Regions from separate parts of the Streptomyces sp. NPDC026500 genome, predicted to be linked through region 1. Evidence: riboswitches for the same ligand, from Rfam matches in the RefSeq annotation. Region 1 holds a riboswitch; each other region holds the start of a gene.
What was found. A riboswitch is a leader RNA that binds a small molecule or an ion and turns the genes downstream of it on or off. The one in region 1 is predicted to bind S-adenosylmethionine.

Region 1 (10,048 bases):
GCGACGCCGGCCGCGAGGGCGCTCTCGCCGAAGTGCTCCTCGCCGTAGGCGCGCAGTTCGGCGGCGAAGTCGAGGATCTCCTCGACGACGGCGTCGGGCCCGCGCTCACGGCCGGTCGCCCGGCGGGCCTGGTACAGCAGCGCGGGGTGCCCGGGGGTCCGCGGCGGCGGCGCGTCGGGGCGGTCGGGGGAAGGCTCGGCGTCCACCCCGACGAGGGCGGCCTTCATCCCGGTGCCGCCCACATCGAGGGCGATGACATGTCTCACGGGGGACAGTGTCGCCCTTTACCCCCAGAGAGGTCTAGTCCACTCACGTGGTGTGGACCTTATGTCCGCATTCCGAGACGGATGCGGCAAGCACAGGCCCGGTCCCTGTTCCGGTGCCCCGTCCCCGGCGCCTGTCGGTGCCGGGGGCTACCGTGCTGTTCATGGAAGAGCTGCCCGCGCGCGAACGGAGCATTCTCGCCCTGGAGCGCCGCGGCTTTCCCGGCCCCGGTGCCAAGGAGCGCGCCATACGCGAACAGCTGGGCCTCGCCCCGGTCCGCTACTACCAGCTGCTCAACGCGCTGCTGAACGACCCGAGGGCCCTGGCGCACGACCCGGTGACGGTGAACAGACTGCGCCGGGTGCGGGAGGCCCGCCGGGACGAGCGGTGAGGGCCAGGGATGAGGGCGAGGGGCGAGAGCCAGGGGTGAGGACCAGAGGGTGAGGACGAGCGGTGAGATCGAGGCATTCCGGCCTACGGGTCCCCCGCTCGGCCACGAGTCAGCGGTGCGCCCGCCGTCACCCGGATAGGGTCGCCCCATGGGCAGCCACCCCGAATCCAAGGACTTCTTGCCGACCCCGGTGACCCCCGCCGGGCGCGACGCACTGGAAGCGATCCTCACGCGCCCCACCCGGACGGTCGTCGCACTCGACTTCGACGGAACCCTCGCCCCCATCGTCCCCGACCCCGACCGGGCCCGCGCGCACCCCGACGCGGTCCCCGCCCTGGCGGCACTCGCCCCCAAGGTCGCCTCCGTCGCCGTGGTCACCGGCCGCCCGGCCGGTGTGGCCGTGCGCCACGGCGGCTTCGCGGGGGTTCCCGGACTGGAGCACCTCGTCGTCCTCGGCCACTACGGCGCCGAGCGCTGGGACGCGGTGAGCGGCACCGTCACCGCCCCGGCACCGCACCCCGGTGTGGCCGCCGTCCGCGCCGAACTGCCGGGGTTCCTCGACCGGATCGGCGCCTGGCAGGGCACCTGGATCGAGGAGAAGGGTCGTGCGGTCGCCGTGCACACGCGCCGCGCCGAGGACCCCCAGGCCGCCTTCGAGGCGCTCCGGGAGCCGTTGGCCGAACTGGCCGCCCGGCACGGCCTGATCGTCGAGCCGGGCCGCATGGTCCTGGAGCTGCGGCCGCCGGGCATGGACAAGGGCGTCGCCCTCATGGAGTACGTCCGGGAGGTCGGCGCCGAGGCAGTCCTCTACGCGGGCGACGACCTGGGCGACCTGCCCGCTTTCGCCGCCGTCGACAAGCTCCGCTCCGACGGCGTCCCCGGACTCCTGGTGTGCAGCGGCAGTTCCGAGGTCGGCGAACTCGCCGAACGCGCCGACCTGGTGGTCGACGGGCCTGCCGGAGTCGTCCGCCTCCTCGCGGCGCTGGCGGCTGCACTCGCCTGAAGCTTTTTCGCCCCCTCCGCCCCTACCCGTCCCACCCTGGGGCTCCGCCCCGGACCCCGTTCCTCAAACGCCGGAGGGGCTGAAATGTCCCCGGCCGGGGCTGGATTTTCCGCTCAGGCCTCAAGTTCGCGCAGCTGGTCCAGGAACCACTGGGCCGGGGGCAGGGCGGTGGCCGCGGCGGCCAGCCGCTTGGTGCGCTCGGCCCGTTCGCCCGGCTGCATGACGAGCGCCTCGTGCAGCGCCCGCGCCGTACCGATCACGTCGTACGGGTTCACGGAGATCGCGTCCTCGCCCAGTTCCTCGTACGCCCCGGCCTCCCGGGAGAGCACCAGCACGCAGCCGTCGTCGGAGACGACCGGGACCTCCTTGGCGACGAGGTTCATGCCGTCCCTGATGGGGTTGACGAGGGCGACGTCGGCCAGCCTGTACGCGGCGAGCGAGCGCGCGAAGTCGTCCTTGACGTGCAGCACCACCGGGGTCCAACCCGGCGTTCCGTACTGGGAGTTGATCTCGTCGGCGACACGCTGCACCTCGGCCGTGTAGTCCCGGTACACCGCGAGGTCCTGCCGCGAGGGATAGGCGAACGCCACGTGGACGACCCGCTCGCGCCACTCCGGGTGGTCGTCGAGCAGCTGCCGGTACGCCAGCATTCCGCGCACGATGTTCTTGGACAGTTCGGTCCGGTCGACGCGCACGACGGCCCTGCGGCCCTCGCCGATCTCCTCGCGCAGCGCGGCCATCCGCTCCTCGACGTCCGCCCGGTGCGAGCGCTCGCGCAGGAACTCGGCGTCCGCGCCGAGGCCGTGCACACCGATGCGGGTCCGGCGGGGCGGCCCGCCGTCCAGGTGCTCGACCGCCCGCTGCGCGTCCGAGGGCGAGGTCACGCGGTAGCGCTCGGGGTCGATCTCTCCCGCGCAGCGCATGAAGGCCGTCGCCCACCGCCAGGTCAGGAACGCCAGCCGGTCGGCGCCGAGCATGCCGTCCAGCAGCTCCGCGCGGATGTCGTCGGGGAGCATCCGGAAGTAGTCCTCGGGCGCCCACGGTGTGTGGGAGAAGTGGCCGATGCGCAGGTCGGGGCGCAGCGCGCGGAGCATCCCGGGCACCAGGCACAGGTGGTAGTCCTGGACCAGCACGGAGGCGCCCTCGGCGGCCTCCTCGGCCAGCGCCTCGGCGAAGGCACGGTTGTAGGTCCGGTACGACGCCCACTGGCGCCGGAACTCCGCGTCGAAGACCGGCTCCAGCGGGGTCTGGTAGAGCATGTGGTGGACGAACCACAGGACGGAGTTGGCGATGCCGTTGTACGCGTCGGCGTGCACCTCGGCGTCGATGGCCAGCATCCGTACGCCGTCCTCGCCGACTCCGCGCCGTACGGCCTCCCGGTCGCCGTCGCCGAGGGCCGAGCACACCCATAGGGCGCCCGCGTCCGGCCCGATCGCCGAGAGTCCCGAGACGAGGCCGCCACCGCCGCGCCGGGCGTGCAGCGAGTCGTCCTCCCGTACCTCGTAGGTGATCGGGCCGCGGTTGGAGGCGACCAGAATCCGGTGGGCACCGTGCGTTGAAGCCATGCCTCGAAACCTAGCCCCGTGTCGAAACGCTCAAACGTTCCCTTCGGCCGTATGCGATCGCGTGGCCGGTCGGGCTGGTCTACGCGGCTCTGCGCCGCTGGTACTCGGAGATTTCGGTCATCGGTGGCCTTTCCTCCGTGTCCACCGAGTACGTGCGCGGCTGGAAACCGTCCCGGCCGCGCTCGAACTGGGTGAGGGCGGGGCGGATCAGGTGGCCGCGCGCCAGCCGGAGCTGCGCGGTGCGGTAGATCGCGGCGGCCATCCGGCCCAGCGCCTGGCCGTCCTGGTGGCGGTGTTTGCGGATGCCGACGTCGACCTGGGCGAGGGCGTCCAGGCCCACCAGGTGCAGGGCGTCGACGAGCATGCCCAGTTCGACGCCGTAGCCGACGGGGAACGGGAGCTGTTCGAGCAGGGAGCGGCGGGCCGCGTACTCGCCGCCGAGCGGCTGGACGAAGCCCGCGAGCTGCGGCCAGTGCATGTTCAGCAGGGGGCGGGCCATCAGCTCGGTGACCCGGCCGCCCTGGCCGGTGGCGCCGCCCAGCGGACGGTCGTACATGGCCTTGACCAGATCGACGCCCGGATCGGTGAGCAGCGGGCCCACGATTCCGGAGACGAAGTCGGACGAGAACTCCTTGAGGTCCGCGTCGATGAAACAGACGATGTCCCCGCTCGTCACGAGCAGTGACCGCCACAGCACCTCGCCCTTGCCGGGCACGGCCGGAATCCGCGGGAGGATGTCGTCGCGGTGCACGACACGCGCGCCGGCGGCGGCGGCGACCGCGGAGGTGCGGTCCGTCGAGCCCGAGTCGATGACGACGATCTCGTCGACGAGGGGCACCTGCTGCATCAGGTCGTGGCGGATGATCGCGACGATCTCGCCGACCGTCTCCTCCTCGTTCAGCGCGGGCAGTACGACACTGACCGTCGACCCGGTGATGCGTTTCGCGGCAATGAGCCTGTGGAGCGGGCGGTCGGTCACGGACCAGGAGCGTGTGCTCAGCCAGCTTTCGACTTCCTTCAGCACGGTCTGCGGCTCCTCACTGTCTGATCACACGCTCTCATCGGCGTGCCCGCTGCGGCCAGCGGCAGATCGATTGCCGTCGTCTCGCGGTTCGGACGACTATCTCAACTGTCCTGGCCTTCGGTTACAGTCTTGAACAACGCGGATGACCATCGCATGTCCTGGATCATCGGCGCGTAGCGCGTTCAACAGTTCAACAATCAAATACCGCTCATCCAGAGGGGCAGAGGGATACGGCCCGATGAAGCCCCGGCAACCCTCCAGCCGGTCTCGTACCGATCGATGTCGATCGCGTCGCGAGGCTCCCGGCTAGGGAAGGTGCCAAATCCGTCTCACGGCGAAGTGCGTCGTGAGGAAGATGAGGAGAAAGGGCCTCGCCTCCATGGCTGCGCAGACAGTTGCAAGCACCACGAACTCCGCCGATGCGGTGGACCTCGGCCCGGCCGCGGCGCTTTCCTGCCGCGAGTGCGGACACCGCGTCCCGCTCGGCCCGGTCTTCGCCTGCGAGGAGTGTTTCGGCCCGCTGGAGATCGCCTACGACTTCTCGGCCTACGAGACCGAAGAGCTCCGTAAGCGCATCGAAGCGGGACCCGCGAACATCTGGCGCTACGCGCCGCTCCTGCCCGTCCCCGCGGACGTGGCGGACAAGCCGAACATCAACCCCGGCTGGACCAAGCTCGTCCAGGCCGACAACCTGGCCCGCGAGCTCGGGGTCGACGCCGGAAAGCTCTTCGTCAAGGACGACTCCGGCAACCCGACGCACTCCTTCAAGGACCGCGTCGTCGCCCAGGCCATCGAAGCGGCCCGCGCCTTCGGCTTCACCACTCTCTCCTGCTCCTCCACCGGCAACCTCGCCGGTGCCGTGGGTGCCGCGGCGGCCCGCGCCGGCTTCCGCTCCTGCGTGTTCATCCCGCACGACCTGGAGCAGGGCAAGGTCGTCATGGCCGCGGTCTACGGCGGCGAGCTGGTCGGCATCCAGGGCAACTACGACGACGTGAACCGCTTCTGCTCCGAGCTGATCGGCGACCCGGCCGGCGAGGGCTGGGGCTTCGTCAACGTCAACCTGCGGCCGTACTACGCCGAGGGCTCCAAGACGCTGGCGTACGAGATCTGCGAGCAGCTCGGGTGGAAGCTCCCCGACCAGCTGGTCGTGCCGATCGCCTCCGGCTCCCAGCTCACGAAGATCGACAAGGGTCTGCAGGAGCTGATCAAGCTCGGGCTCGTCGAGGACAAGCCGTACAAGATCTTCGGCGCCCAGGCCGAGGGCTGCTCCCCGGTGTCCGTCGCCTACAAGGCCGGCCATGACGTCGTACGGCCGCAGAAGCCGGACACCATCGCCAAGTCGCTCGCCATCGGCAACCCCGCGGACGGGCCGTACGTGCTCGACATCGCGCGGCGCACCGGCGGTGCGGTGGAGGACGTGAACGACGAGCAGATCGTCGACGCGATCAAGCTGCTCGCGCGCACCGAGGGCATCTTCGCCGAGACGGCCGGCGGTGTGACCGTCGGCGTCACCCGCAAGCTGATCGAGAACGGTCTCCTCGACCCGACCCTGACCACGGTCGTGCTGAACACCGGCGACGGCCTCAAGACTCTGGACGCGGTGGCCTCGGACACCGGACTGACCGCGACCATCCGCCCGAACCTCGACTCCTTCCGAGAGGCTGGCCTCGCATCATGAGCGTCAACGTCCGCATCCCCACCATCCTGCGCACCTACACCGGTGGTGCCGCCGAGGTGACGGCCGAGGGCGCGACCCTCGCCGAGGTCATCACCGACCTGGAGAAGAACCACACGGGCATCGCCGCGCGCGTTCTGGACGACCAGGGCAAGCTGCGCCGCTTCGTCAACGTGTACGTCAACGACGACGACGTGAGGTTCGAGCAGGGTCTGGAGACGGCGACCCCGGACGGTGTGGGCGTCTCGATCATTCCGGCCGTCGCCGGAGGCTGATCGTTACCCTCGGTAATGCCGAACACGCAGAGTTCATCGAATTGCCCCCTCCGTGAGAGAAACGGAGGGGGCAATTCTGCATGGTTGAGCGCGCTACAGTTGGGGAAGCGACTTCGCTTTCGATGTTGGTTTCATGCCGGACGCATATGAGTACCCGTTCGGCGGCCGACAAGAAGTAGCCAAACTGCCTCCCCTTTATGGGTTGTTTATGGCGTTTACGGGGCCCGACTTGCCCTGAATCCTTGCGGATTCTCCGCATATCATCGATCAGCCATGCCCAGAATTCTCGTCCGATTGACCTGTTGCAGAGGGCAGTTGGACAGATACATTCAGCCGCGGTCGACGCGTTCCGGCGCACACCCCCAACCGTTGGGGGGTGAGGTCTGACCCGGATCCGCGAAGTGTGGATCTGTGCAAGGGCCAGTAATAGGGGAGTTAGGCATGGCTCAGGGCACCGTCAAGTGGTTCAACGCGGAGAAGGGGTACGGCTTCATCGCGGTCGACGGTGGTGCGGACGTCTTCGTGCACTACAGCGCGATTCAGATGGACGGCTACCGCACCCTTGAAGAGGGTCAGCGAGTGGAGTTCGAAATCTCGCAGGGCCAGAAGGGTCCGCAGGCGGACATGGTCAAACTCGCCGTCTGATCCGGGCGCGAACGGCCACCGACGCACTCACGCCGAGGGGCCCGCATCCCACCAGGGATGCGGGCCCCTCGTGCGTCCCCGGCGGCCTTCCCCTGCTCTCGTGCGCGCCCGCGCGCCCGCGAGCGCCCACTGCGCGGAGCCGCGCGCGGACCTGCGCCAGGAGGCCGCTCGTGGGGCCTGTTTTCCCGAGAGGCGCTTGCGTCCGCCCGTCACCCGAGCACCACCCCTCAACGAGCTCGCTTCGCGAGCACACCTTGCACTCGACGGGGTCGAGTGCTAATCATTGGCGTTAGCACTCTCCCAGTGAGAGTGACAGAACTTGGATCGGGCCAGTGAGGCCCGCAGGCCTGTGGGGCAAGGAACCACAAGGCTTGCAGGCCGTCCGTCGCGGGCGCGGGCACGATCCGGAGAAATCCACCCCGTCCGGGAGGACCACTTCACATGGCCAAGATCATCGCGTTCGACGAGGAGGCACGGCGCGGTCTCGAGCGCGGGATGAACCAGCTCGCCGACGCCGTCAAGGTCACCCTTGGCCCCAAGGGCCGCAACGTCGTCCTCGAGAAGAAGTGGGGCGCGCCCACGATCACCAACGATGGTGTTTCCATCGCCAAGGAGATCGAGCTCGAGGACCCGTACGAGAAGATCGGCGCCGAGCTGGTCAAGGAAGTCGCCAAGAAGACGGACGACGTCGCCGGCGACGGTACGACCACGGCGACCGTTCTGGCCCAGGCGCTCGTGCGCGAGGGTCTGCGCAACGTAGCCGCCGGCGCCAACCCGATGGCTCTCAAGCGCGGTATCGAGAAGGCCGTCGAGGCCGTCTCCGGTGCCCTCCTTGAGCAGGCCAAGGATGTCGAGACCAAGGAGCAGATCGCTTCCACGGCCTCCATCTCCGCCGCCGACACCCAGATCGGCGAGCTCATCGCCGAGGCGATGGACAAGGTCGGCAAGGAAGGCGTCATCACCGTCGAGGAGTCCCAGACCTTCGGTCTGGAGCTGGAGCTCACCGAGGGTATGCGCTTCGACAAGGGCTACATCTCGGCGTACTTCGCCACCGACATGGAGCGTATGGAGGCCGTCCTCGACGACCCGTACATCCTGATCGCGAACTCCAAGATCGCGAACGTCAAGGACCTGCTCCCGCTCCTCGAGAAGGTCATGCAGGGCGGCAAGCCGCTGCTGATCATCGCCGAGGACGTCGAGGGCGAGGCCCTGTCGACCCTGGTCGTCAACAAGATCCGTGGCACCTTCAAGTCCGTCGCCGTCAAGGCTCCGGGCTTCGGTGACCGCCGCAAGGCCATGCTCGGCGACATCGCCATCCTCACGGGCGGCGAGGTCATCTCCGAGGAGGTCGGCCTCAAGCTGGAGAACGCGGGTCTGGACCTGCTGGGCCGTGCCCGCAAGGTCGTCATCACCAAGGACGAGACCACGATCGTCGACGGCTCCGGCTCTGCCGACCAGGTCGCCGGCCGTGTGAACCAGATCCGTGCCGAGATCGAGAACTCGGACTCGGACTACGACCGCGAGAAGCTCCAGGAGCGTCTGGCGAAGCTGGCCGGCGGCGTGGCCGTCATCAAGGCCGGTGCCGCCACCGAGGTCGAGCTCAAGGAGCGCAAGCACCGCATCGAGGACGCCGTTCGCAACGCGAAGGCGGCCGTCGAGGAGGGCATCGTCGCCGGTGGTGGCGTGGCCCTGCTCCAGGCTTCCTCGGTCTTCGAGAAGCTCGAGCTCACGGGTGACGAGGCGACCGGCGCCAACGCCGTGCGTCTCGCCCTGGAGGCCCCGCTCAAGCAGATCGCCGTCAACGGTGGTCTCGAGGGTGGCGTCATCGTCGAGAAGGTGCGCAACCTGCCCGTCGGCCACGGCCTGAACGCCGCGACCGGTGAGTACGTCGACATGATCGCCGAAGGCATCATCGACCCGGCGAAGGTGACCCGCTCTGCTCTGCAGAACGCCGCCTCCATCGCCGCGCTGTTCCTGACCACCGAGGCCGTCATCGCCGACAAGCCGGAGAAGGCCTCCGCGGCCGCTCCGGGCGGCATGCCGGGCGGTGACATGGACTTCTGATCGACCCCGGTCGATCATCGTCCTGACGTTCCGAGGGCGGCACCTTCCCGTAAGGGGGGTGCCGCCCTCGGGCGTTTTCCGCCTCCCTTGTGGCCCGTCCCCTCCCCCTGAGCGTGGCCCGGATCACAGCGGCAGGTGTGGGCGCGGCGGAATGCCGTGCCCGATGCGGCGGTTGACGCTGAAGAGCAGTCGATGCACGTGCACATACCGCACGGAATCTCCTGTCTCGCCGACCACTCGACGTCATACCGACCACCTGTTCGAGGAGCCCCCACGTGACCGCTGACGCCGCGTCCCGCGCAGCCGAGATCCTTTCCCGTCCCGTCTCGATCAACGGCCTGACCGTCCCGAACCGGATCGCCATGGCCCCGATGACCCGGATGTTCTCGCCGGGCGGTGTACCGGGGGAGGACGTCGTCGGCTACTACTCCCGCCGCGCCGCCGCGGGCGTAGGCCTCATCGTGACCGAGGGAACGTACGTCGGCCACGACTCGGCCGGACAGAGCAACGACGTGCCGCGTTTCCATGGCGAGGACCAGCTGGCCGGCTGGGCGAAGGTCGCCGACGCCGTGCACGCGGCGGGCGGCACGATCGTCCCGCAGCTCTGGCACATAGGCATGGTCCGCAAGGCGGGCGAGCCGCCCTTCGCGGACGCCCCGCCCGTCGGCCCCTCCGGCCTCTACAAGGAGGGTGCCGAGGTCACCGGCAAGAGCATGACCCAGCAGGACCTCGACGACGTCATCGAGGCGTTCGCCAAGGCCGCCGCGGACGCCGAGCGCATCGGCTTCGACGGTGTCGAACTGCACGGCGCCCACGGCTACCTGCTCGACCAGTTCCTGTGGTCCGGCACCAACCGGCGCGAGGACGCGTACGGCGGCGACCCGGTGGCCCGTACGAAGTTCGCGGCGGAGATCGTCGCCGCGGTGCGCGCCGCGGTCTCGCCCGAGTTCCCCGTCCTCTTCCGCTACTCGCAGTGGAAGCAGCAGGCCTACGACGCCCGGATCGCCGAGACCCCGGAGGAGCTTGAGTCGATCCTCGCCCCGCTCGCCGCCGCCGGAGTGGACGCCTTCCACGCCTCCACGCGCCGCTACTGGGTCCCCGAGTTCGACGGTTCCGACCTCAACCTCGCCGGCTGGACGAAG
Region 2 (10,048 bases), on a different contig from region 1:
ACTGGGAGAACAAGTGGGTGCCCGGACACTGGGTCAAGAAGTGGGTCCATCACGACACCTGGCACCACGGCCATCACAGCCACGGCTGGATGCAGAAGTGGGTCTACGTTCCCGGCCACTGGGACCACGTATGGGTCAAGGCCCACTGGGACTGCCGACACCACCACCACTGAGTGCTCCGGTCGAGGCGTGAGGGCCGGGCGCGGTCACCCGCCCCCGGTCCGCCCTCGCCGGTTCTGCCGCCCGGATTGCAGCGGTGAGGGCACTGGAAACGCGGTGGAACAGGGTCGATCCCGTTGGTTAGGCTCGCCCGATGACCACACGCACTTTCCGTATCACCGTTCGCGGTGTCTTCGACGGGCTCGGCGCCGACCAGCGTGCCGAACTCCTGGCCCGCGCGTCAGAACATGACGTCCTGCAGGCCGCCTTCACCCCCGAGGGGCACCTCAGCTACGACCTGGCCGCCCGGCCGGCCTTCACCTTCCGCTTCCTGGACTCGGGGGAGGCGGAGGAGGACATCCTGGAGGCGGTCGAACGGGCCGAAACCGCCGCGACAGCCTGGCTGACCGAGCGCGGCTACGGTTTCAAGAGGCTCAAGTCCCAGGGTGAGGACCTGTCCCAGGCCCCCCTCGGCAAACGACAGCGGCGGGCCATCGCCCAGAACACCCCCTGATCCCTCGTACTCCATGGGGTGCCTACGTTCCGAATATGCTTGAGTAGTCAAGGAGGTGTCAATGAGCAGGGGACTGGACGCGGCACTGCGCCTGGTGAGGGCCCAGGCCGCCCTGGTGAAGCGGTTCGACGCGAGCCTGGGCGGACTGCACGGGGTGAGCCTGGCCGACTTCACGATGCTGCTGCGTCTGTCCGAGGCCCCGGGTGACCGCATGCGCCGGGTGGATCTGGCCGAGGCGCTGGGGCTGACCGCCTCCGGTGTCACCCGGGGGCTCGTACCGCTGGAGCGCATCGGCCTGGTCAGGCGGGACGCGGACGCCCGTGACGCGCGGGTGGCCTATGCGGCGCTTACGGAGACCGGCAGGGAGCTGTTGGCGGACATGCTCGTCACGGCCGAACAGGTCGCCGAGGAGATCTTCGCCGAGCCGCCGTGGACCAAGGAGGAGGCGGCACAGCTCGCCGGCCTCCTCGGCCGCCTCGGCGGCACCGGGTTCGTCCGGCGCGAGCCCGGGCGCTCCTGAACCGTGCGGACGCCGGTCGCGGACGGGGCGTCCCGCTGAGCGGGCTGTCCGTTTCGGCCGGCCTGGGCGTCGGCCGGCCTGAGCGTCGGCCGGCCTGAGCGTGGGCCGGCCTGGGTGTCGGCCGGCGTGCGCGACGGCAGGCCCCTGCGACCGGCGTCCCGTGTGACCGGCGTCCCGCGCGGCGGCGATGCCGTGAGCGGGGGTCGCCCCGGGGGTAGGGGCGCCGGGGTGGGGGCGCTCCGAGTCCGCTGCTCCGAGGGGTTCACCCGGAGCAGCGGAGCCGCAGAAGCGGGCCCCTATGGGCGGCGGATCCGGTGACGCCTTGCCTGTCTCGTGACCTCGGCGCACGCTGGTGGCATGGGAGTTCGCGACGGGCCGACGCTCATCACCTCCGTCCAGCGGGCCTTCCGCCTGCTGGAGGCGGTGAGCGCCCACGAGAACGGCGCGCCCGCCAAACAGCTGGCACGCGAGACCGAGCTGCCTCTGGCCACCGCCTATCACCTGCTGCGGACCCTCGTCCACGACGGATACATACGCAAACTTGACGACGGTGGATTCATCCTGGGTGACAAGATGCAGACATTGCGGACCCAGGGCCGTGGGCAGGCGCTTCTCAGCCGCGTCCGCCCCACTCTCGCCGCTCTGCGTGACGAACTCGCGTCCGCCGCCTACCTCACCTTCTACGAGGAGGGCGAGATCAGGGTCGCCGAGATCGTCGACGGGCCCCGGGCGCCCCGGGTCGACCTGTGGGTCGGATTCGAGGACGCGGGGCACGCCACCGCGCTGGGCAAGTCCGTACTGCGCGAGCTGGACGAGGAATCCCGTAACGACTACCTCGCCCGGCACACCCTCGCGGACCTCACTCCGCGGACCATCACCAGCCGACCGGAACTGTTGCGGCGCCTGGCCTCGTCGCCCGTGGCCCCGGCCGTCACCGACCTGGAGGAGTACGCCCTCGGCACGGTCTGCGTCGCCGTCCCCGTCTACAGCGGGGACACGCTCGGCTCGCTCGGCGTCTCACTCCCCGCCGAACGGCTGCCCCGGCTCGAGGAAGTCCTGACGCGGCTGATCCCGACCGCAAACCGGGTGACCAGGAGCCTGTCGCTCACTATCTGAAATCTCTGTGCTTGTGGCGGACGCCTCGAACGTCTTTCCTGTATCAATCGGACATTTCAGTGATGAATCCAGGTGAGGACTGCGGACTAGCATGAGTCAGGCCCGAGAGCACGGTAGCGAGCACTGGCCGAAACAGACGTTCACGAACCGAGGAGTGGGTTCCGGGGCCGCGGTCCGCAAGCGCGCCGCGCACCTTGCCTTCGGCACGCCGGTGCTGCCTTTCCTGGTCGTCGGCGCCATCGTGCTCGTCGACCTGGCCGGCGGAGCGGGGGTGATCTGGCTGCCGTTGCTGGCCGCCGGACCCGCGCTGGCGGCCACCACCAGCCGGCCGTACGGCGTTCTCTGCGTCGGTCTTCTGGCCGCAGCGGTGAGCGCGATCCTCGGCACCCGGGACAGTGTCCCGGGCGGCGAGCTCGCGGCCGTCCTGTCCGCCCTGGCCGCCGTCACGCTGGCGAGTGCCCTGGCCAGCGCGCTGCGCTGGCGCCGGGAGCGAGTCCTCGCGGCCGTCCGCTCCGTGGCTGAGGCGGCCCAGCACGCCGTGCTCGCACCCATACCGTCGAGAGTCGGTCCGTTCCAGGTGGCCGTCCGCTACAGCGCCGCCGCGGCGGAGGCACGGATCGGCGGGGATCTCTACGCGCTGGTGCCCACACCGTACGGAGTCCGGATGATCATCGGCGATGTCCGCGGCAAGGGGCTGCCGGCCGTGGGTACGGCCGCACTCGTGCTCGGTGTCTTCCGCGAGGCCGCCTACGACGAGCCCGACCTTCTCGCCGTCGTCGGCAGGATCGAGCGGAGTCTGGCGCGGAACCTGGGGTACGACGACTTCGTGACCGCCGTGGTCGCCGGGTACCCGGAGCCGGGCCGGCTGGAGGTCGTCAACTGCGGACACGCTCCTCCGTTGCATGTCCGCGCGTCCGGGAGCGTCGCGTCGGTCGACCCCGTCAACCCCGCTCCGCCTCTCGGGCTGCGGGCTCTGACGGGGGAGACCCCGAGCCTCCAGGTGCTGCCGCTGGCCGATGGTGATCAGCTCCTGCTCTACACCGACGGGGTCACCGAGGCCCGCGACCACGGCCGCGAGTTCTACGCTCTCGCCGAAGGACTGGCACGGCATGTGTCCGACGAGCCGGCTTCCACCCTGGCCGCGCTCGACGCCGAGCTCCAGGCCCACGTGGGCGGCCGGCTGCACGACGACGCGGCCCTGCTCCTGCTCCGCAAGCCGGCCGTTCCCGACCCGGTAGAACCGGCGACCGCGGTCGGCGCGGGCAGTGACTCCGTCGCCATCACCGTCCCCGCCCCGCCCCGGCCGCCTGCCGCGGGCGCCGGTATCGGCTGTGGCCGGGGCACGGAGTAGCCCTTCGGGGTGTGTCACCTTCACCTGTGAGGTGCCCTGTTGCGCGGGACTGCCGATGCGCTTTCCGGTACGGGTCAGTGCCGGGCGAACTGGACCCGCGTCGGTTGCACGGTGTCGGGCCGCAGCGCGATTCCGCTGACGGTCAGACGTTCACCGTAGATGTCGGTGATCCTGATCGCGCCGCCGCATCCGCCGCCGTTGTCGGCGAGGAAGTAGTTGTAGTCGGTACGGGGCAGCTGCCGCCATCCGCTGGCGGTGCGAAGTTCGAGCCGGGCCACCGGATTCCGGTGGCCGATCACCTGGACCGCGCACCACCAGCGGCTGGACCCGGTCTTGTACCGGACCGCGATGGTGTCGGAGGTGCTGGGGCTCAGCAGCTTCCAGGTGATCGGGATCCGTCCGGCCGCCGGACTCGCGAGTCGGGCGAAGGCCTGTGCGCTGAGGTCGAGCTGCCCTGGAGCGCAGCCCACCGGGCATTCATTGGTGATCCGGACGGTGACGGTCGCGCCGTCGGCCGCGCGGACCACGACGTACGCTCCGCACGCCTTGGACGTCTCGTAGTCGGTGCGGTTCATCGCCGCGGTCATGAGGTCGTCGCTCGGGCCAAAGGAGCAGGCGCCGTCGCCGTTCCCGGCGTCGTAGGTGGTGGCCACTCCCCGGTAGCCGACCCCGGGGCGAATCCGTCCCGCCAACGAAGCCGTCGTGGAGACGGTCCCGGAACTGTGCGAGGCCGACGGCCGAGCCGGTGCGCTGGTGGCATCGGTGGCGGTCGGGGACACCGTCGAGCTCGGCGACCGTGTCGCCGTCGGGGACGCCGATCCGGCCGGAGCCCGCTCGTCAGGAGTCGCGGTCCCTTGGGCTCCGGCGACGGCCGAGGCCGCGGTGTGCCCGGCGTCGGCTCTGTGATCGGGGCGGAACGCCACGACAAGGCTGACGAGAGCACCCACCGCGATCAGCGCGATCGGGGTGACGGTCAACAGCCTGAGCCGGTGCCTGCGGCGCCGCGCGGCCTGCCTCGTTTCCTTCATGCGCATCCGTTCCGAGGATCGAGCCGATGGTGTGTCCATCAGCGGCCGCGGGACGCGAAAGGGTTGCCGCCCGATTCCGGCTGGCGCTGAACAGGGTGAGAATGTCCGAGGGCCGCGCCCACCCAACCACCCGTACGCCGGCCGTCCCTGTCTGCCGTGGGCGGTTCATGTCTACTACGGAAGACTCGTTGACGGGGTCATGTTGACCGTATGCGGCCGATCCGCTTCCGGCCCCAGGCCCGGCCCGGCACCTCGATGCGGCGATGGGTCAGCACGGACAGCGGCAGCAGCACGGCGAAGAACGCCGCCTCGAGTACGAGTTCGTCCCGCCGGTACCGTCCGATCACGCTGTCGCTCACCGCGAGCAGGACGGGATGCACCAGGTAGACCGAGTAGCTGATCGTTCCCAGTCCGGTCAGTACGCGTGGGAACCTCCGGCGGCGCAACGCCACACCGGCACCGAAGGTGAGTACGGCGAGGAGGAAGGCCGCGATCCAGCCGCGCCGTGCGAAATGCGCCCCGTCGCCGTGTCCGTACGCACTCCCGACGGCGCAGATCAGCACCACGACGGCCGTGCAGGCCGCGACGAGCCAGGTGCTCTCACCGCTTTCCGCCCGCTGGACGGCGGTGCCGAGGAACATCACGGCGAGGATCACGAGGCCTTCCCAGAGGGGAACGGTGCCGTTGAACGCGACCAGGACCAGCGCCAGCACGCCGCCCACCATGGCCCCGGACACGCGCAGTCCCGTTGACCCGGAACTCGCACAGCAGACGGCGACCACCAGGGCCGTCGAGGCGAGCGCGACCAGTGGGCCGGCGCCCACCGCGGCGGACAGCGCGGAGGGCGGTGGCACGAACCCCTCCGTCGCGCTCACGGCGGCCAGCATCCCCAGGACTACGGCCGCTCCAGCCGACCGCCGGTGCAGACGGACCGTGAAGAGGGCGACGACCAGCAGGTAGAAGGCCATCTCGTACGACAGTGTCCACAGGACGAGAACGACACTGGGCGTCCCCAGCAGTTCCTGCAGCAGGGTGAGATGAGCGACGGCCACCGTGAGGGGACTCCGCCCGGCGAAGCGAGCGTGCGTATCCGCGATGCCCAGCAGATCGAGTGCCACGACCGAGCCCACGACAGCGGCCCACAGGGGGTAGACGCGGAAGAACCGTCCGGTCCAGAAGGTCCGGACCCGGCCCCGGCGTTCGAGCGACGCGGGGATGACGTAGCCGCTCACGAGGAAGAACACCAGGACGCCGTACCGGCCGATGTTCACCTGGGACATCAACTGCTCCCGGGACCCCGCCATGAAGGCGTACGACGAGTGGTCGAGCGCCACGAGGAGTGCGGCGATGCCGCGCAACGCGTCCAGCCAGCCCAACCGGGGCGGACCGGTGGATCGGTCGGACGAGGGTGGACGCGACGGTGCGGAGAGCCGCCGCTCCAGCGGCGGAGGAACGGGACGCGCGGGTTCCATGGGTTCCCTGACTGGACCGAGTCGTGTGAGGGTGATGGGTTCGTCGGGACGGCCGTGAGGCGGGCATGCGGAGGAGGGCGGCCCGGTACGGCGGATCGCCGGAGTTCTGTGCGAGAGGCCTCCGCTCGCCCATCGAAGTGCGGCCGCGGGGCGGCACGGCACGGGACACGCCCTGATGAGGCGGCTTTCGCCGGGATTGACTACGCGGCGGTCAGGGGCCGCGCGTGTGCGTGGGGCAGGGCCGCCACCGTTTTCGGCCGGGCAAAGCCGAGCGCGCGCGACCGCCTCCCGGCGTCCTCGTGTGCCGGGATCCTTGATGCTTGTGCTCCGCGGTTCCTGCGCCTTCCGCGACGGCCGATCGGGCGGCGGAGCCCGAGGGCCAGTGGGGCGAGAACCCGGCGCTGTGCCGCCGACGGCCGTCTTGACGGGCCTGTTTCAGCCATCGTCTTCCTTCTGGCCGCCGGACGTTCGGTGTGGGTGCCGCGCTCCTGCGCTCGTAGGGTGCGCCGAACGTCGACGGACCGCACGTGGACGGGGGCAGACCGGTGGACCGTCCCGGCGATTGCTCCGTCGTCTGTGCGGTGGGTATGCGTTGGTTCCGAGGATGGGACAGAGTGTCGTCATGGGGCGCCTGTGGATGACGTGGTCGATCGAGGGAGTCGGGTCGGCCGGCCAGAACGTCGCTGACGTGGAAGCGGCCTGTCGTGCTCTGGTCGGCTCCGTCGAGCGGTCCCGGCGTGCCTTCGATGTGCCGGAGCCGTGGGAGGAGATCCGTGAGTCGGCGCTGATCGTCCAGGACCAGCTCCTGGGCTCGGGGCGCGAGATCCTCGATCAGGGCCGGGAGTGGACCTCGACCCTGAAGGGCGTGAGCATCATCCTGATTCCGCGCGACTGAACGGTCCGGACGCCGGGTCCGGCGTCCGGTTCCCCGTCCAGCCATCCGTGCGAGGACCCCGCTCACCCGCCCGGCCGGGCGCTCGGCCAGGCGGGAACCTCCCCTCCCGATTGCGCCGGAGCGTCAGGCGTCGGCCGCCACGGACACGAAGGCGCTCCCGTCCCGGAAGGCGGAGTGGTCGCCCAGACGGAGTACGTAGTCCCGGAGCCGGGGATGCGAGCCGAGGCTGTCGGTCGGCCCCAGCCGGGTGACCGCGACCCACACGTCCACGTCCGCGGCCGTCAGGTTGTCGCCCAACACATAGGGTTGCGTGGCGAGTTGGCAGTCCAGCAACTCCAGTGCGGCCGAGAGCTCCGAGGGCTGGGCGGACGGGGTGACGTCGCGGTCCAGCAGGTCGCGGAGGGCTTCGAGGTCGGCGCCGAGGGCCGGAGGGCACAGCGTGGACGGGTGCCCCGTGGTGTGACCGGAGAGCAGCCCCGCGAGATCGCGGAGGATGTCCGGCGTGTGGTTGCTGACGATGCGTCCACTCCATCGGTCGCACAGCGCGGGCGCCGTCAGCGGTCCGTCGTAGTGGTGCTCGGTGGCCTCGTAGGCACGGCGCAGTGAGGCAAAGGCGTCGGGTGTCGCGGCGGGGTGCGCCAGGAGGGTGGTGGCGACCGAGCCCCTCAGGCCGAGCAGGTCGAGGGTGATCGCGATGCGCAGCGAGAGCGGACAACTCTCCGACAGATACAGCTCGTAGCGGTGCGGTGCCGGGTAGAAGCCGCCGGCCACACCTACGCCGATACGGCTGTGGACGCGGTGGGGGAGCGTGGACGGTGTCGTCGCCACTTTGAGGCGACGGTCCGAGGGGAACGAGATCTGGTCGCAGGGGCGCGAGTTGGCTGTACCTGAAGTCCGCGAAGCTGTCTCGGGCATGACTCTCCCTTGGGGAACGAGGAAGCCACCGCCGCCTTGTGGGCACCAGCGGCCGAATGCGGATTGACTGCGCTTGTCGCACCGGTCCGGATCGAACGGACCGGTCGCGGATCAGTAAGCGCTGGAGACACGCAACAGATCGATGTGCAGGCGCCTCGTCAAACCGTTCCTGGGCAATTCCCACCGGTCCCGACTCCAGGGCTCGCGAGACGCGAGACCACGCTTGCCCCGCCGCATCGGCGGAACCCGGTCGTCACCCGGGGCACCCCGTCGCGGTGGAAGGGTTGCCTGTCAGCGGGCCGGGGCCGATGACCACAGGAGCGGGGCGAACCCGCACCGTGGGCGCTGACAATCGTGACCGTCCACGCCAGTCTCGATGTGCCCTGAGCTGCCGTCAAGACGGCCCGGTACGCGGTCTCAACTGGTGGTCACCCGCATTGACATTCTTTTCCGGGCAGGCCTAACGTGCGGCGCACAACGGATGCCTCAGGGCCGGAGAAGTGATGGTGAAGGCGATGCACGCAGCTGACGGGACGACCGCATGGCGGCGCCTCGGCCGCGATGTGCTGTGCGCCGACCGCTCCGTGGACCTGCTGCGCGTCAACAGCGCGCTGTGTACGGCCATGTGCCGCACCCTCAGCCAAGGCTGACGGCTCTTCTCCTGAATCTCTGACGACCACCGCTGTCGCGGTGTGCCCCTTCTCCGTCCAGCCCCCGTTCCACGTGCACCCGTGCGTAGATTCGCGCCGAGCCGTTCCGGCTCCCGCCTGCTGCTGCCGCTCGCCGTGGTCCGGGGTGTCCGCATCCGCTGGAGCTCTCCATGAGTCAATCTCCCGGCACAGCTGTGTCCTCCGGATCAGCACCGCTCGCCGAGGCGATCCCCCGTACCGACGTCCCCGCCTCACCCAAGCCTCTGGCGGCTCAGCGGGTCCTCCCGCTCCGGCGTCCCGGCCGCTGGATCGTCACGGCCGTCGTGCTCGTGCTGGTCGCCCAGATCGCCCACGGGCTGGTGACCAACCCCTTCTACCAGTGGGACCGTTTCCAGTACTGGTTCCTTCGCCCGACCATCCTCGACGGCCTGCTCATCACCCTTGAAGTCGCTCTCTACAGCGCCGTGTTGGGTCTTGTGGGCGGCATCCTGCTCGCTCTGGCCAGGCTCTCACCGAGCCCTGTGCTCCGCGCGGTGAGCTGGGTCTACACCTGGTTGTTCCGGTCGGTCCCGCTCATCGTGGTCCTGCTGTTCCTCTACAACTTCAGTGCGCTGTACCGGACGTTGAGCGTAGGCGTTCCGTTCGGCCCGGCCTTCTTCACCTTCGACGAGTCCCACCTGGCCTCCGACATGGCCGTCGCCGTCGTCGGACTGAGCCTGAACGAAGCGGCGTACGCCTCCGAAGTGGTGCGCGGCGGCCTCCTCTCCGTCGACCAGGGGCAGCACGAAGCGGCCTCCGCCCTGGGCCTGCCGAAGCGGTACCAGTTCGCGAAGATCGTCTTCCCGCAGGCGCTGCGCTCCATCACCCCCAACTACGTGAACCAGCTGATCGGCCTGATCAAGGGCACCTCACTGGTCTTCTACGTGTCACTGCTGGACCTGTTCGGCTCCGTGCAGAGCATGGGCAGCACGTATCCCGGCGACATCGTGCCGCTGCTCCTCGTGGCCAGCGCCTGGTATCTGATCCTCACGAGCGTCGTGTCCGTCATCCAGTTCTACGTCGAGCGGCACTACTCACGGGGCGCGCTGCGCACCCTGCCGCCGACCCCGTTGCAGAAGGTGCGGAACGGTCTGCGCGACGTGCGGGCCCGGGTCCGGAGGGAGACGGCGATATGAGCGGCGAGACGAATCGGACGACGCTGAGGACGCGGAGGGCCCGGGCGCTCCGGGCGACGGAGACGGCTTCGCCGCCCGAGAACGCCGGAGCGCTCGGGGCGGAGCCCGCCGCGGTCGAGGTGCACGACGTCCACAAGTGGTACGGAGCCCAACGGGTCCTGAACGGAGTGGAGTTGACCGTGCGACCCGGAGAGGTCACGGTCGTTCTCGGACCGTCCGGCTCCGGCAAGTCCGCTCTCCTGCGGGTGATCAA
Region 3 (10,048 bases), on a different contig from region 1:
AGACACAGGTGACCTCGGCGCCGGTCTGCGCGGCCAGCTGCGAGAGCTGCCCGAGCAGCCTCAGGCGCTGCTTCTCCAGCGGCATCTGGGGATAGCCGGTCTTGGTGACGTTGTAGCCGTCGACGACCAGGTGCGCCTGGGGCAGCGCGAGCAGCTGGTCCAGGATCGCGGGGTCGTTCTCGGACAGCGCGCGGGTGGCGATGTCCTTCGGTGTCATCCGTCCCGGTTCTACGGCCTCCACGGTCTCCGCGGGCCGGACGGAGATGGGAGGCAGCGCCAGTTCCCGGCGCAGGCCCTGGGCCGCGTCCAGCACGGTGTCGAGCAGCAGCCGCACGCGCATGTCCTCGACGCTGCGCCCCTCGCGGGCCGCCTTGCGGGTGGCCTCCAGGGCGGCCTCGGCCTCCGAGAGGCGCCCCTTGAGCCGCCGGGCCTCGCTCTCGGCGGCGGACACCTGGGCCTGGCTCTCCGCCCTCGCCGCGTCCGTCTCCGCCTGGAGCTTGCGCAGGGCCGCCTCGCCGCGCTTGACGTCACTGAGGGCGCTGCGCAGCTTGCGGTGGAGTGATTCCGCTTCTTTCCTGGCCGATTCCATTTCCGTGCGCAGCCGTTCGGACTCGGCCCGCGTCTGCCCGCGGGCCTCGGCGAGTTCCGTGCGCAGCCGCTCCAGCTCGGCGCGGTTCTCCTCATCGGCGCGCTCGGCGTCCGCCCGCAGGGCCTCCTCGCCCGCGGCGGTCACCAGCTTCACCCAGCCCGCGGGACGCAGCACATAGGCCGCGGCCGCCACGTCCAGCGGATCCGCGGCCGGGGGCGGCGCGCCCGAGTCGAGAACTCCGACGAGCTCCGGCTGGGCCTCTCTCAGCTTCTCGGCGATGCGCTGTCTGAACAGCGGGTCCGTCTCCAGCGCCGCGGCCATGGCGTTACCGGCGAACTTGGCCCGCCGGTTCGGCGCGAATCGGGCGTACTGCCTCAACTGGACGGGCAGTTCGGCCATCGTCAGACCGCCGAAGCCGTCCGAGACGATCTGCACGACACGTCGGCGCACGCCGTCGGGCAGCGGACGGTCGAGCACCTCGGCGGTGCCGTCGTCCGGCTCCCCGCCCGTGGTCTCCACCATCCGTTCACCCCAATATCCGTGCGGGGCCCGCTCCGTCAGGAGCCGGCGCCCGGCCTGTCCACGAGTTCGACCTGATCCACCGCGTTGCACCAGCGGCACCGCACCGACTCGATGGTCTCACTGACCACCTCGCGCTCCTCGACCTTCGGCTCACCGGCCAGGTCGAGGTGTACGTACTCGACGACCTTCGAGGAGCGGGTGACGTCGAAACGCGTGAGGTTGCCGCAGAGGGCGCAGCGCCAGCGGGTCTTGGCGTCGGGCAGGGGAACTGTCATAGGGCGGTCGCTTTCCTTCTAGTGTCCGTCCGGCGCCGGTCTCCCGGTGCATGTGGCTCGTAACCCTACGGCCTGGCGGGTACTCGACGCTCGGCTGTCCGCGGCGGCGAGGCGGTCTGTGTGCATCGGTGTGGTTACGTCATGCTCTGCACCATGATCGGCAATTGGAGTACGGCGGTCGGCAGGGCGCTGCGGGGTCAGTCGGCGCCGGTGACATACGGGCTGATCGTCCTGTGCTGTCTGATCTTCGTGATCGGTCCCGCCTCGGGGCTCGATCCCGCGTACGGCACCGGGGACGAACTGCTGGTCGCCCAGCGGGCGTACTTCCGCCGCTGGGGCGTGGTCCCGGCCGACCTGTTCGGCGGGGCCCCGCGCGAGGCGCTCACCCCCGCCACCGCCCTGTTCATCCACGGCAGCTGGCTCCACCTCCTGGGCAACATGCTCTTCTTCTACGTCTTCGGGCTGATGACCGAGGAACGCATGGGCCATCTGGAGTTCGCCCTCTTCTACCTGGGCTGCGGATATCTGGCCCTGCTCGGCTACGCCGCCGCGAACGCCACCTCGCAGCAGTCCCTGGTCGGGGCCTCCGGGGCGATCTCCGCGGTGCTCGGCGCGTTCCTGTACCTGTTCCCCAAGGCCCGGGTGACCAGTCTCTTCCCGTTCCTGTTCTTCCTGCCGCTGCGGTTCCCGGCCTGGGTGGTGCTGCCGTTCTGGTTCACCCTGCAGTGGCTGGCGGCGGGCCGCAGCGCCTCGGGCCCCGGGGTCGCCTACCTGGCCCACCTCGTGGGCTTCTCCCTTGGTTTCGGCTACGCGTGGGCGCGGTTCCACCGCCGTACGGCCGTCGTGCCCGCTCCGGGGCTGCTGCCGGGGCCCCCGGTGGATCAGCCGGGTCGGGTGGACCGCGAGTAGGGTGAGATCCCCAGCAGCGGCCCCTAGGGAGAGAACCAGCCGTGATCACCGCGATCGTCCTCATCAAGACCAGCGTGGACCGGATCCCCGAGATCGCCGAGTCGATCGCGTCGCTGGAGAGCGTCAGCGAGGTCTTCTCCGTGACCGGCACCTACGACCTGATCGCGATGGTCCGGGTCAAGGCCCACGACGACCTCGCGGACGTCATTCCCGGCAAGATCAGCAAGATCCCGGGTGTCGAGGCGACGGACACGCACGTGGCGTTCCGTACGTACTCCCAGCACGACCTGGAGGCGGCGTTCGCGATCGGCCTCGACTCCTGACCGACGGCGGCACCGCCTCCGGACACGCTCGGGGCGTCAGACCGCCGGGACGCAGCGGCCGCCCTCGGTGCGGTACTGCCAGCGCGCGCCGTCCCTGACGAGCTCGCGCACCGCGCGGACGAAGCGCTCGACGTGCTCGTCGGGGGTGCCGGCCCCGAAGCTGACGCGGATGGCGTTGAGGGACTTCTCGCCGGGGGCCGCCTCGGGGGCGCCGCACTCCCCCTGGGTCTCCGGGTCGCTGCCGAGCAGCGTGCGGACCAGCGGGTGGGCGCAGAAGAGGCCGTCGCGGACACCGATGCCGTACTCGGCGGAGAGCGCGGCCGCGAAGTGCGAGCTGTTCCAGCCCTCGACGACGAAGGAGATGACGCCGACCCGCGGGGCGTCGTCACCGAAGAGGGACAGGACCCTGACCTCCGGAACTTCGGCGAGGCCCGCGCGGACGGTGCGGATCAGGTGCTGCTCACGGGCGACGAGGTTGTCGAAACCCTCCTCGGTGAGCGCCTTGCAGGCCGACGCGATCGAGTAGGCGCCGATGACGTTCGGCGAGCCGGCCTCGTGCCGGGCGGCGCTGTCGTGCCACTCCACGTCCACGCCGCCGTCCGCGCGCCGGGTGACCTTGCGGCTGGCGCCGCCGCCCGCGAGGTACGGCTCGGCGGCGAGCAGCCAGTCGGAGCGGCCCGCGAGGACACCGGAGCCGAAGGGCGCGTACAGCTTGTGCCCGGAGAAGGCGACCCAGTCGACGTCGAGATCCTGGACCGACACCGGGTGGTGCGGGGCGAGCTGGGCGGCGTCGAGGACGATGCGGGCGCCGTGGGCGTGCGCGGCGGCGGCCAGCTCCCGCACCGGCCACAGCTCCCCGGTGACGTTCGAGGCGCCGGTGACGCAGACGAGGGCCGGTCCGTAGGGGTCGCGGCCGGCGAGGGCCTGCTCCAGGGTGTCGACGGCCTCGCCCGGGGTGCGCGGGGCGTTCAGGTAGGTCACGCGGGCGTCGCGCCAGGGCAGCAGCGAGGCGTGGTGCTCGGTCTCGAAGACGAAGACCTGGCAGTCGGCCGGGAGCGCGGCGGCGAGCAGGTTGAGCGAGTCGGTGGTGGAGCGAGTGAAGACCACCTGGTCGCCGGCGCGGCAGTCGAGGAACTCCTCGACGGTCCGGCGGGCGTTCTCGAAGAGGTCGGTGGACAGCTGCGAGAGGTAGCCGGCACCCCGGTGGACGCTGCCGTAGTACGGCGCGTACGCGGCCACGTCGTCCCACACCCGCTGGAGGGCGGGCGCGCTGGCGGCGTAGTCGAGGGCCGCGTAGGTCACCTCGCCGCCGGTGACGAGCGGGACGGTGACATCCCGGCCCAGAACGGCCAGAGGGGCACAAACGGACTGGTCGGCGGCAACGGTGGAGACAGACATGGCGAGCTCCTGTGAGAGGCAGGCGGGATCACCGCGCGAGCCGGCCGCCCGCAGGCAGGGCTCAGCGCAGGAAGGTGAAAAAGGGTGTGCGGAGGCGGGGCTCTACGCCCTATCGCATTCGCTTGCTCACAGAAGGCTCCCTCGAACGACCAGGACCCCTGGTTGCATCCGCCCGGAGGGCGGGAGGGGTCCGCGCTTGCCGTAGGCCTCGCTGCCTACGACCTGGTCTTCACCCGGGGCACCCCGCCACGGACGGAGGGTTGCCGGACAGCCGGCCGGGGCCTGATGGCTGTCACTCATGACCTGGTACAGCATCTTGCCAGAGGATCTTCCACGCGCAAGGCGCAGTCCGGATTCTGGACTGCGCCTTGCTCTGTGTCACGGGTGGATCAGGCGTTGCTGGCGGCCACCCAGCGGTCCAGGGTGCGCTTCGCGGCGCCGGAGTCGATCGCCTCGGCCGCTTTCTCCATTCCGTCGCGGAGTTGGTCCGCGAGCGGCGCGCCGGTCGGCGACAGGGCCACCAGGGCCGCCGCCGAGTTCAGCAGCACCGCGTCCCGCACGGGCCCCTTCTCGCCGTCCAGGAGGCGCCGGGCGACCTCCGCGTTGTACGAGGCGTCCGCGCCGCGCAGGGCCTCCACCGGGACGATGTCGAGCCCGACGTCGCGGGGGTCGAAGCGCTCTTCGGTGACCTTGCCGTCGCGGACGACCCAGACGTGGGAGCCCGCGGTGGTGGTCAGTTCGTCGAGACCGTCGTCGCCGCGGAAGACGAGCGAGGAGTTGCCGCGCTCGGCGAACACGCCGGCCACGATCGGCGCCATGCGGGGGTCGGCGACGCCGACCGCCTGGGCCTTCACCCGTGCCGGGTTGGTCAGCGGGCCGAGCACGTTGAAGGTGGTCCGGATGCCCAACTGGCCGCGTGCCGCCGCCACATGACGCAGCGCCGGGTGGAACTTGACCGCGAAGCAGAAGGTGATCCCGGCCTCCTCGGCCACCTCGGCGACCCGGCTCACCGGCAGTTGGAGATTGACGCCGAGCTTCTCCAGGACGTCCGACGCCCCGGACGCGGAGGACGCGGCCCGGTTGCCGTGCTTGACGACCTTGGCGCCGGTGCCGGCCACCACGATCGAGGACATCGTGGAGATGTTGACGGTCTTCGCGCCGTCGCCGCCCGTACCGACGATGTCGACGGTGTGTCCGGGCACCTCGATCACGTTGGCGTGCTCGTACATCGCCCGGACGAGTCCGGTGATCTCCTGGACGGTCTCGCCCTTGGCCCGCAGGGCCACCACGAAGCCGGCGATCTGCGCGTCGGTCGCCTCGCCGCGCATGATGCGGTCCATCGCCCAGGCCGTGTCGTCCGCGCTCTGGTCACGGCCTTCGAGCAGGCCGTTCAGTACCGCGGGCCAGGAACGGCCCGCCGCGGTGTCGCCTCCAGCGGGGTTCACAGCGCTCATGGTCGCTCCTGGGTTCGTAGGTCACGCGGTCGTGGGTGACGGGTCGTAGGTGACACGGGGTGGATCACCCCGCACCACGGGGTGAGTCCACCCTATCCAGCCCGGGAGACGGCAAAGAGCCCCGTCCATTGCCTGGACGGGGCTCCTGCCGTGGCGAACTGCCGGGGATCAGTGGTGGCCGTGGCCGCTCGTGATCTCCTTGTACTCCTCGACGGTGGGCTTGGGGATCTGGTTGTCCTCCCCGTAGAAGCCCTGGCTCATCTTGGCGCGCAGCTTCGTCGCGCCCGAGACCTTGCGCTCGACACCGTTCTCGTCGACCGTCGGGCCGATCTCGGCCGGCTTGTACTGGTCGTGCGCGGTGAGCGTGTGCAGCGCGTCCTGGCTGAGCGGCTCGTGGACCTCGATGAACTCACCGTGCGGCAGGCGCTTGATGATGCCCGACTCTCGGCCGTGCAGCACCTTGTCCCGGTCCCGGCGCTGGAGGCCGAGGCAGACCCGCTTGGTGGCGATGAAGGTGAGCACCGGCACGACGAAGAACGCGATCCGCACGAACCAGGTGATCGAGTTGATCGACAGGTGGAAGTGCGTGGCCCAGATGTCGTTGCCGCCGCCGACGAGCAGGACGAAGTACCAGCTGATCCAGGCGGCACCGAACGCGGTCCGGGTCGGGACGTTGCGCGGGCGGTCCAGGATGTGGTGCTCGCGCTTGTCGCCGGTGACCCAGGACTCGATGAACGGGTAGACCGCGATCGCGACCAGGACCAGCGGGAAGACCACCAGCGGGATGAACACACCCAGGACGAGCGTGTGGCCCCAGAGGTTGATCTCCCAGCCCGGCATGACACGGATCAGGCCTTCGGAGAAGCCCATGTACCAGTCGGGCTGGGCGCCCGTGGACACCATGTCCGGACGGTACGGACCCATCGCCCAGATCGGGTTGATCGAGGCGATCGCCGCGATGGCCGCGATGACACCGAAGACCAGGAAGAAGAAGCCTCCGGCCTTGGCCATGTAGACCGGCAGCAGCGGCATGCCGACGACGTTGTTGTTCGTCTTGCCGGGGCCCGCGAACTGCGTGTGCTTGTGGTAGAAGACCAGGATCAGGTGGCCCACCACCAGGCCGAGCATGATGCCCGGCAGCAGCAGCACGTGCACCGAGTAGAAGCGGGCCACGAAGTCGCCGCCCGGGAACTCGCCGCCGAACAGGAAGAACGACAGGTACGTGCCCACGATCGGCACGGACAGGACCGCGCCTTCCATGAAGCGGACACCGGTGCCGGAGAGCAGGTCGTCCGGGAGCGAGTAACCGGTGAAGCCGGTGAACATGCCGAGGACGAACAGCAGGAATCCGAAGACCCAGTTGACCTCACGCGGCTTGCGGAACGCACCCGTGAAGAACACGCGCATCATGTGCACGAACATGCCGGCGAGGAAGACCAGCGCCGCCCAGTGGTGGATCTGCCGGATCAGCAGACCACCGCGCACATCGAAGGAGATGTGCATGGTCGAGTTGAACGCCTCGGACATCAGCTGGCCCTGCAGCGGGATGTAGCTGCCGTGGTACTCCACCTCGTTCATCGACGGGTGGAAGAACAGCGTCAGGTACACACCCGTGAGGATGATGATGATGAAGCTGTACAGGCAGATCTCACCCAGCATGAACGACCAGTGGTCGGGGAAGATCTTGCGCATGTTGGACTTGGCCAGGGAGTAGATCCCCAGACGGCCGTCGGCCCAGTCGGCGACCCGCTCACCGGCGGGTGCCTTCTCGCGCGAGGAGCGCGAGTCGGAGGTGGTGGTAGTGCTCATCCGCGCTCCCAGAATGCAGGACCGACGGGCTGCGTGAAGTCGCTGAGCGCCTCGAGGTAGCCCTCAGCGTTCACACCGATCTGCAGCTGCGGCAGGGCGTGACCCGCCGGGCCGAAGATGACCCGGGCGCCGTCGGAGAGGTCGAAGGTGGACTGGTGGCACGGGCACAGCGCGTGGTGCGTCTGCTGCTCGTACAGGGAGATCGGGCAGCCGACGTGGGTGCAGATCTTCGAGAAGGCCACGATGCCGTCGTAGGACCAATCGACTTCCTGCTTGTCCTTGATGTTGTCCGGCTGGAGCCGGATGACCATCAGGGCCGCCTTGGCGATCTCCTTCTGGAAGTCCTCGTCGTCCGTCTCCAGGCCCTCGGGCTTGGCGAAGGTGAGCGAACCGACGGCCACGTCCGAGGGACGCAGCGGCTCGTTCGTGTTCATGTTGACGAGGAGCTTGCCCTTGGACCACAGCGTGTGGCGCAGCTTCGTGCCGGGCAGCGGACCGAGGTCGCGCAGCAGGATGACGCCGGAGAGCGGGAACAGGGCCAGCGCGCCGAACATCGTGTTGCGGATCAGCTTGCGGCGGCCGAGCGCGGACTCCTTGGCACCCTGCTTGAAGTCGGCCAGGACCTTGGCCTTGACCGCGGGCTCCGCCTCGATCGGGTGACGCTCGTCGGCGATCTCCACGTCGGACATCAGGGTGCGGGCCCAGTGGACCGCGCCCGCGCCGATCGCGAACAGCGCCACACCGAGCGACATGCCCAGCGCGAAGTTCAGCGCGCCGATGTGCCCGAGCGGGAAGACGAAGATCGACTTGTCGTTCGGGATCGCCACGTACGAGGCGATGAAGCCGACGGTGGCCAGCATCGACAGCACGAACAGCATGGCGACAAGGCGCTCGGACCGCTTGGCGGCCCGCTCGTCGATGTCCTGGATGCGGTGCTCGTGGGGCGGCAGCCCCGGGTCCGCGAACGGGTTCTGCTCGTCCGCGACGGCTACCGCGCCATGACCGTGCTCGGCGTGGTCGTCGGAGGCCCGCTCAGCGGGCACGTTCTCTTCTGGAATGTCTTGGCTACTCATGACTTCTTGGCCTTTGCGGTCCGAGCGGCGACCCAGACGGCGACGGCGACCAGGGTTCCGAGACCGAAGACCCAGCCGAACAGGCCCTCGCTGACCGGCCCGAGGCCGCCCAGCTCAAGACCGCCCGGGCTCACGGTGTCGTCACCGTTGACCGCTTTGAGGTACGCGATGATGTCCTGCTTGTTCTTCTCCGACAGCGTGGTGTCGGGGAAGGACGGCATGTTCTGCGGGCCCGTCTGCATGGCCTCGTAGATGTGCTTCGGGTCGACACCGTCCAGGCTCGGCGCGAACTTGCCGTGCGTCAGCGCGCCGCCCTTGCCGGTGAAGTTGTGGCACTGGGCGCAGTTCGTACGGAAGAGTTCACCGCCGTTGGCGATGTCCGCGCCCTCGGGGCTGACCTGGTTCTTGGTCGGAATCGAGGGGCCGGCGCCGAGCGTGGCGATGTAGGCCGCGAGCTGGTCGATCTCGGCCTGCGAGTAGATGACCTTCTTGCGCGGGATCTGAGCGCCCGGCTGCTGGGCCGGCATACGGCCGGTGCCGACCTGGAAGTCGACCGCCGCGGCGCCCACACCCACCAGGCTCGGACCGTCGGAGCTGCCCTGACCGCCGGTTCCGTGGCAGCTTGCGCAGCCCACGGAGTACAGCTTCTTGCCCTCGGTGATACCGAGGGACTGGGCGGTTTCATCGGCCTGCGCCTTGCCCGCGGGTGCGAACGCGGCGTACAGCCCCCCGGTGGCCGCCAGCGCGAGGAGTAGGACGACGACCGCCGCCAGCGGATGGCGTCGTCGTGCGGAGAGCTTTTTCACGGATTACCCCGGTGTCAGGATCTTCTGCGTCGGTGCTTCTGGATGTTTCGGGCGGTGCGCCCGATTACTTGATCAGGTAGATCGTGGCGAAAAGGCCGATCCAGACGACATCGACGAAGTGCCAGTAGTAGGACACGACGATGGCGGCGGTTGCCTGCTCGTGAGTGAACCTCCGAGCCGCGTAGGTGCGACCGAGGACCAGCAGGAAGGCGATGAGGCCGCCTGTCACATGCAGTCCGTGGAAGCCGGTGGTCAGGTAGAACACCGAGCCGTACGGGTCGGAGGAGAGCGAGAGCCCGTCCTTCTTGACCAGTTCGGTGTACTCGAAGACCTGACCGCCGATGAAGATCGCACCCATGATGAAGGTGACGATGAACCACATCCGGAGCTTCTTCACGTCCCCGCGCTCGGCGGCGAACACGCCGAGCTGACAGGTCAGGGAGGAGAGCACCAGGATCGTGGTGTTCGTCGCCGAGAACGGAAGGTTCAGGCTGGACGCCATTTCCTTCCAGTGATCCGGCCCGGTCACCGATCGCAGGGTGAAGTACATCGCGAAGAGGGCCGCGAAGAACATCAGCTCGGAACTCAGCCAGATGATGGTTCCGACGCTGGTGAGGTTCGGCCGATTGACCGACGGGTGCGCGTGCCCGGTTTCTACTGTCGTTGCTGTCGCCACGACCGACATTATGTCGGTCGCTTATCCCGCCCTCACCCCGGGGGGTGCCGTTCGGGGTGTTGACGGGGTGTGTCCAGCCCGTATGGCCCATCGAAGCCCTGTCCGAACCGGTGTTGACGAGGTGTTCAAGGGAGTAGCATCCGCGCATCGGGCCGGGGACGATCAGCCCGATCGCTTGATGTCCGTACGACGCTGACGTCTCGGAGGAAGAATG

Region 2: another riboswitch for S-adenosylmethionine. It lies ahead of ACZ4N5_RS24215 (putative leader peptide); the one in region 1 lies ahead of thrC (threonine synthase).
Region 3: another riboswitch for S-adenosylmethionine. It lies ahead of ACZ4N5_RS17640 (aminotransferase class V-fold PLP-dependent enzyme); the one in region 1 lies ahead of thrC (threonine synthase).

The regions. Positions count from the first base shown of each region.
Region 1 covers NZ_JBVHQB010000012.1:210,217-220,264, reverse strand. Annotated here, with positions in the region: gene ACZ4N5_RS23005 (ROK family protein) at 1-266, opposite strand, end outside; gene ACZ4N5_RS23000 (DUF3263 domain-containing protein) at 428-655, shown strand; gene otsB (trehalose-phosphatase) at 804-1,658, shown strand; gene ACZ4N5_RS22990 (alpha,alpha-trehalose-phosphate synthase (UDP-forming)) at 1,772-3,223, opposite strand; gene ACZ4N5_RS22985 (glucosyl-3-phosphoglycerate synthase) at 3,303-4,247, opposite strand; SAM riboswitch class I at 4,453-4,609, shown strand; gene thrC (threonine synthase) at 4,627-5,925, shown strand; gene ACZ4N5_RS22975 (MoaD/ThiS family protein) at 5,922-6,197, shown strand; gene ACZ4N5_RS22970 (cold-shock protein) at 6,639-6,842, shown strand; gene groL (chaperonin GroEL) at 7,284-8,906, shown strand; gene ACZ4N5_RS22960 (NADH:flavin oxidoreductase) at 9,182-10,048, shown strand, end outside.
Region 2 covers NZ_JBVHQB010000013.1:174,806-184,853, forward strand. Annotated here, with positions in the region: gene ACZ4N5_RS24170 (hypothetical protein) at 1-173, shown strand, start outside; gene ACZ4N5_RS24175 (DUF6204 family protein) at 314-673, shown strand; gene ACZ4N5_RS24180 (MarR family winged helix-turn-helix transcriptional regulator) at 735-1,193, shown strand; gene ACZ4N5_RS24185 (IclR family transcriptional regulator) at 1,551-2,309, shown strand; gene ACZ4N5_RS24190 (PP2C family protein-serine/threonine phosphatase) at 2,401-3,660, shown strand; gene ACZ4N5_RS24195 (expansin EXLX1 family cellulose-binding protein) at 3,735-4,694, opposite strand; gene ACZ4N5_RS24200 (acyltransferase family protein) at 4,886-6,160, opposite strand; gene ACZ4N5_RS24205 (hypothetical protein) at 6,783-7,055, shown strand; gene ACZ4N5_RS24210 (glutathione S-transferase C-terminal domain-containing protein) at 7,179-7,883, opposite strand; gene ACZ4N5_RS24215 (putative leader peptide) at 8,082-8,207, opposite strand; SAM riboswitch class IV at 8,185-8,330, opposite strand; gene ACZ4N5_RS24220 (hypothetical protein) at 8,486-8,620, shown strand; gene ACZ4N5_RS24225 (amino acid ABC transporter permease) at 8,791-9,795, shown strand; gene ACZ4N5_RS24230 (amino acid ABC transporter ATP-binding protein) at 9,792-10,048, shown strand, end outside.
Region 3 covers NZ_JBVHQB010000008.1:343,528-353,575, forward strand. Annotated here, with positions in the region: gene ACZ4N5_RS17620 (NYN domain-containing protein) at 1-1,111, opposite strand, end outside; gene ACZ4N5_RS17625 (hypothetical protein) at 1,147-1,386, opposite strand; gene ACZ4N5_RS17630 (rhomboid family intramembrane serine protease) at 1,540-2,295, shown strand; gene ACZ4N5_RS17635 (Lrp/AsnC family transcriptional regulator) at 2,337-2,618, shown strand; gene ACZ4N5_RS17640 (aminotransferase class V-fold PLP-dependent enzyme) at 2,655-4,016, opposite strand; SAM riboswitch class IV at 4,204-4,320, opposite strand; gene trpD (anthranilate phosphoribosyltransferase) at 4,406-5,470, opposite strand; gene qcrB (cytochrome bc1 complex cytochrome b subunit) at 5,639-7,279, opposite strand; gene qcrA (cytochrome bc1 complex Rieske iron-sulfur subunit) at 7,276-8,352, opposite strand; gene qcrC (cytochrome bc1 complex diheme cytochrome c subunit) at 8,349-9,158, opposite strand; gene ctaE (aa3-type cytochrome oxidase subunit III) at 9,223-9,843, opposite strand; gene ACZ4N5_RS17670 (response regulator) at 10,046-10,048, shown strand, end outside.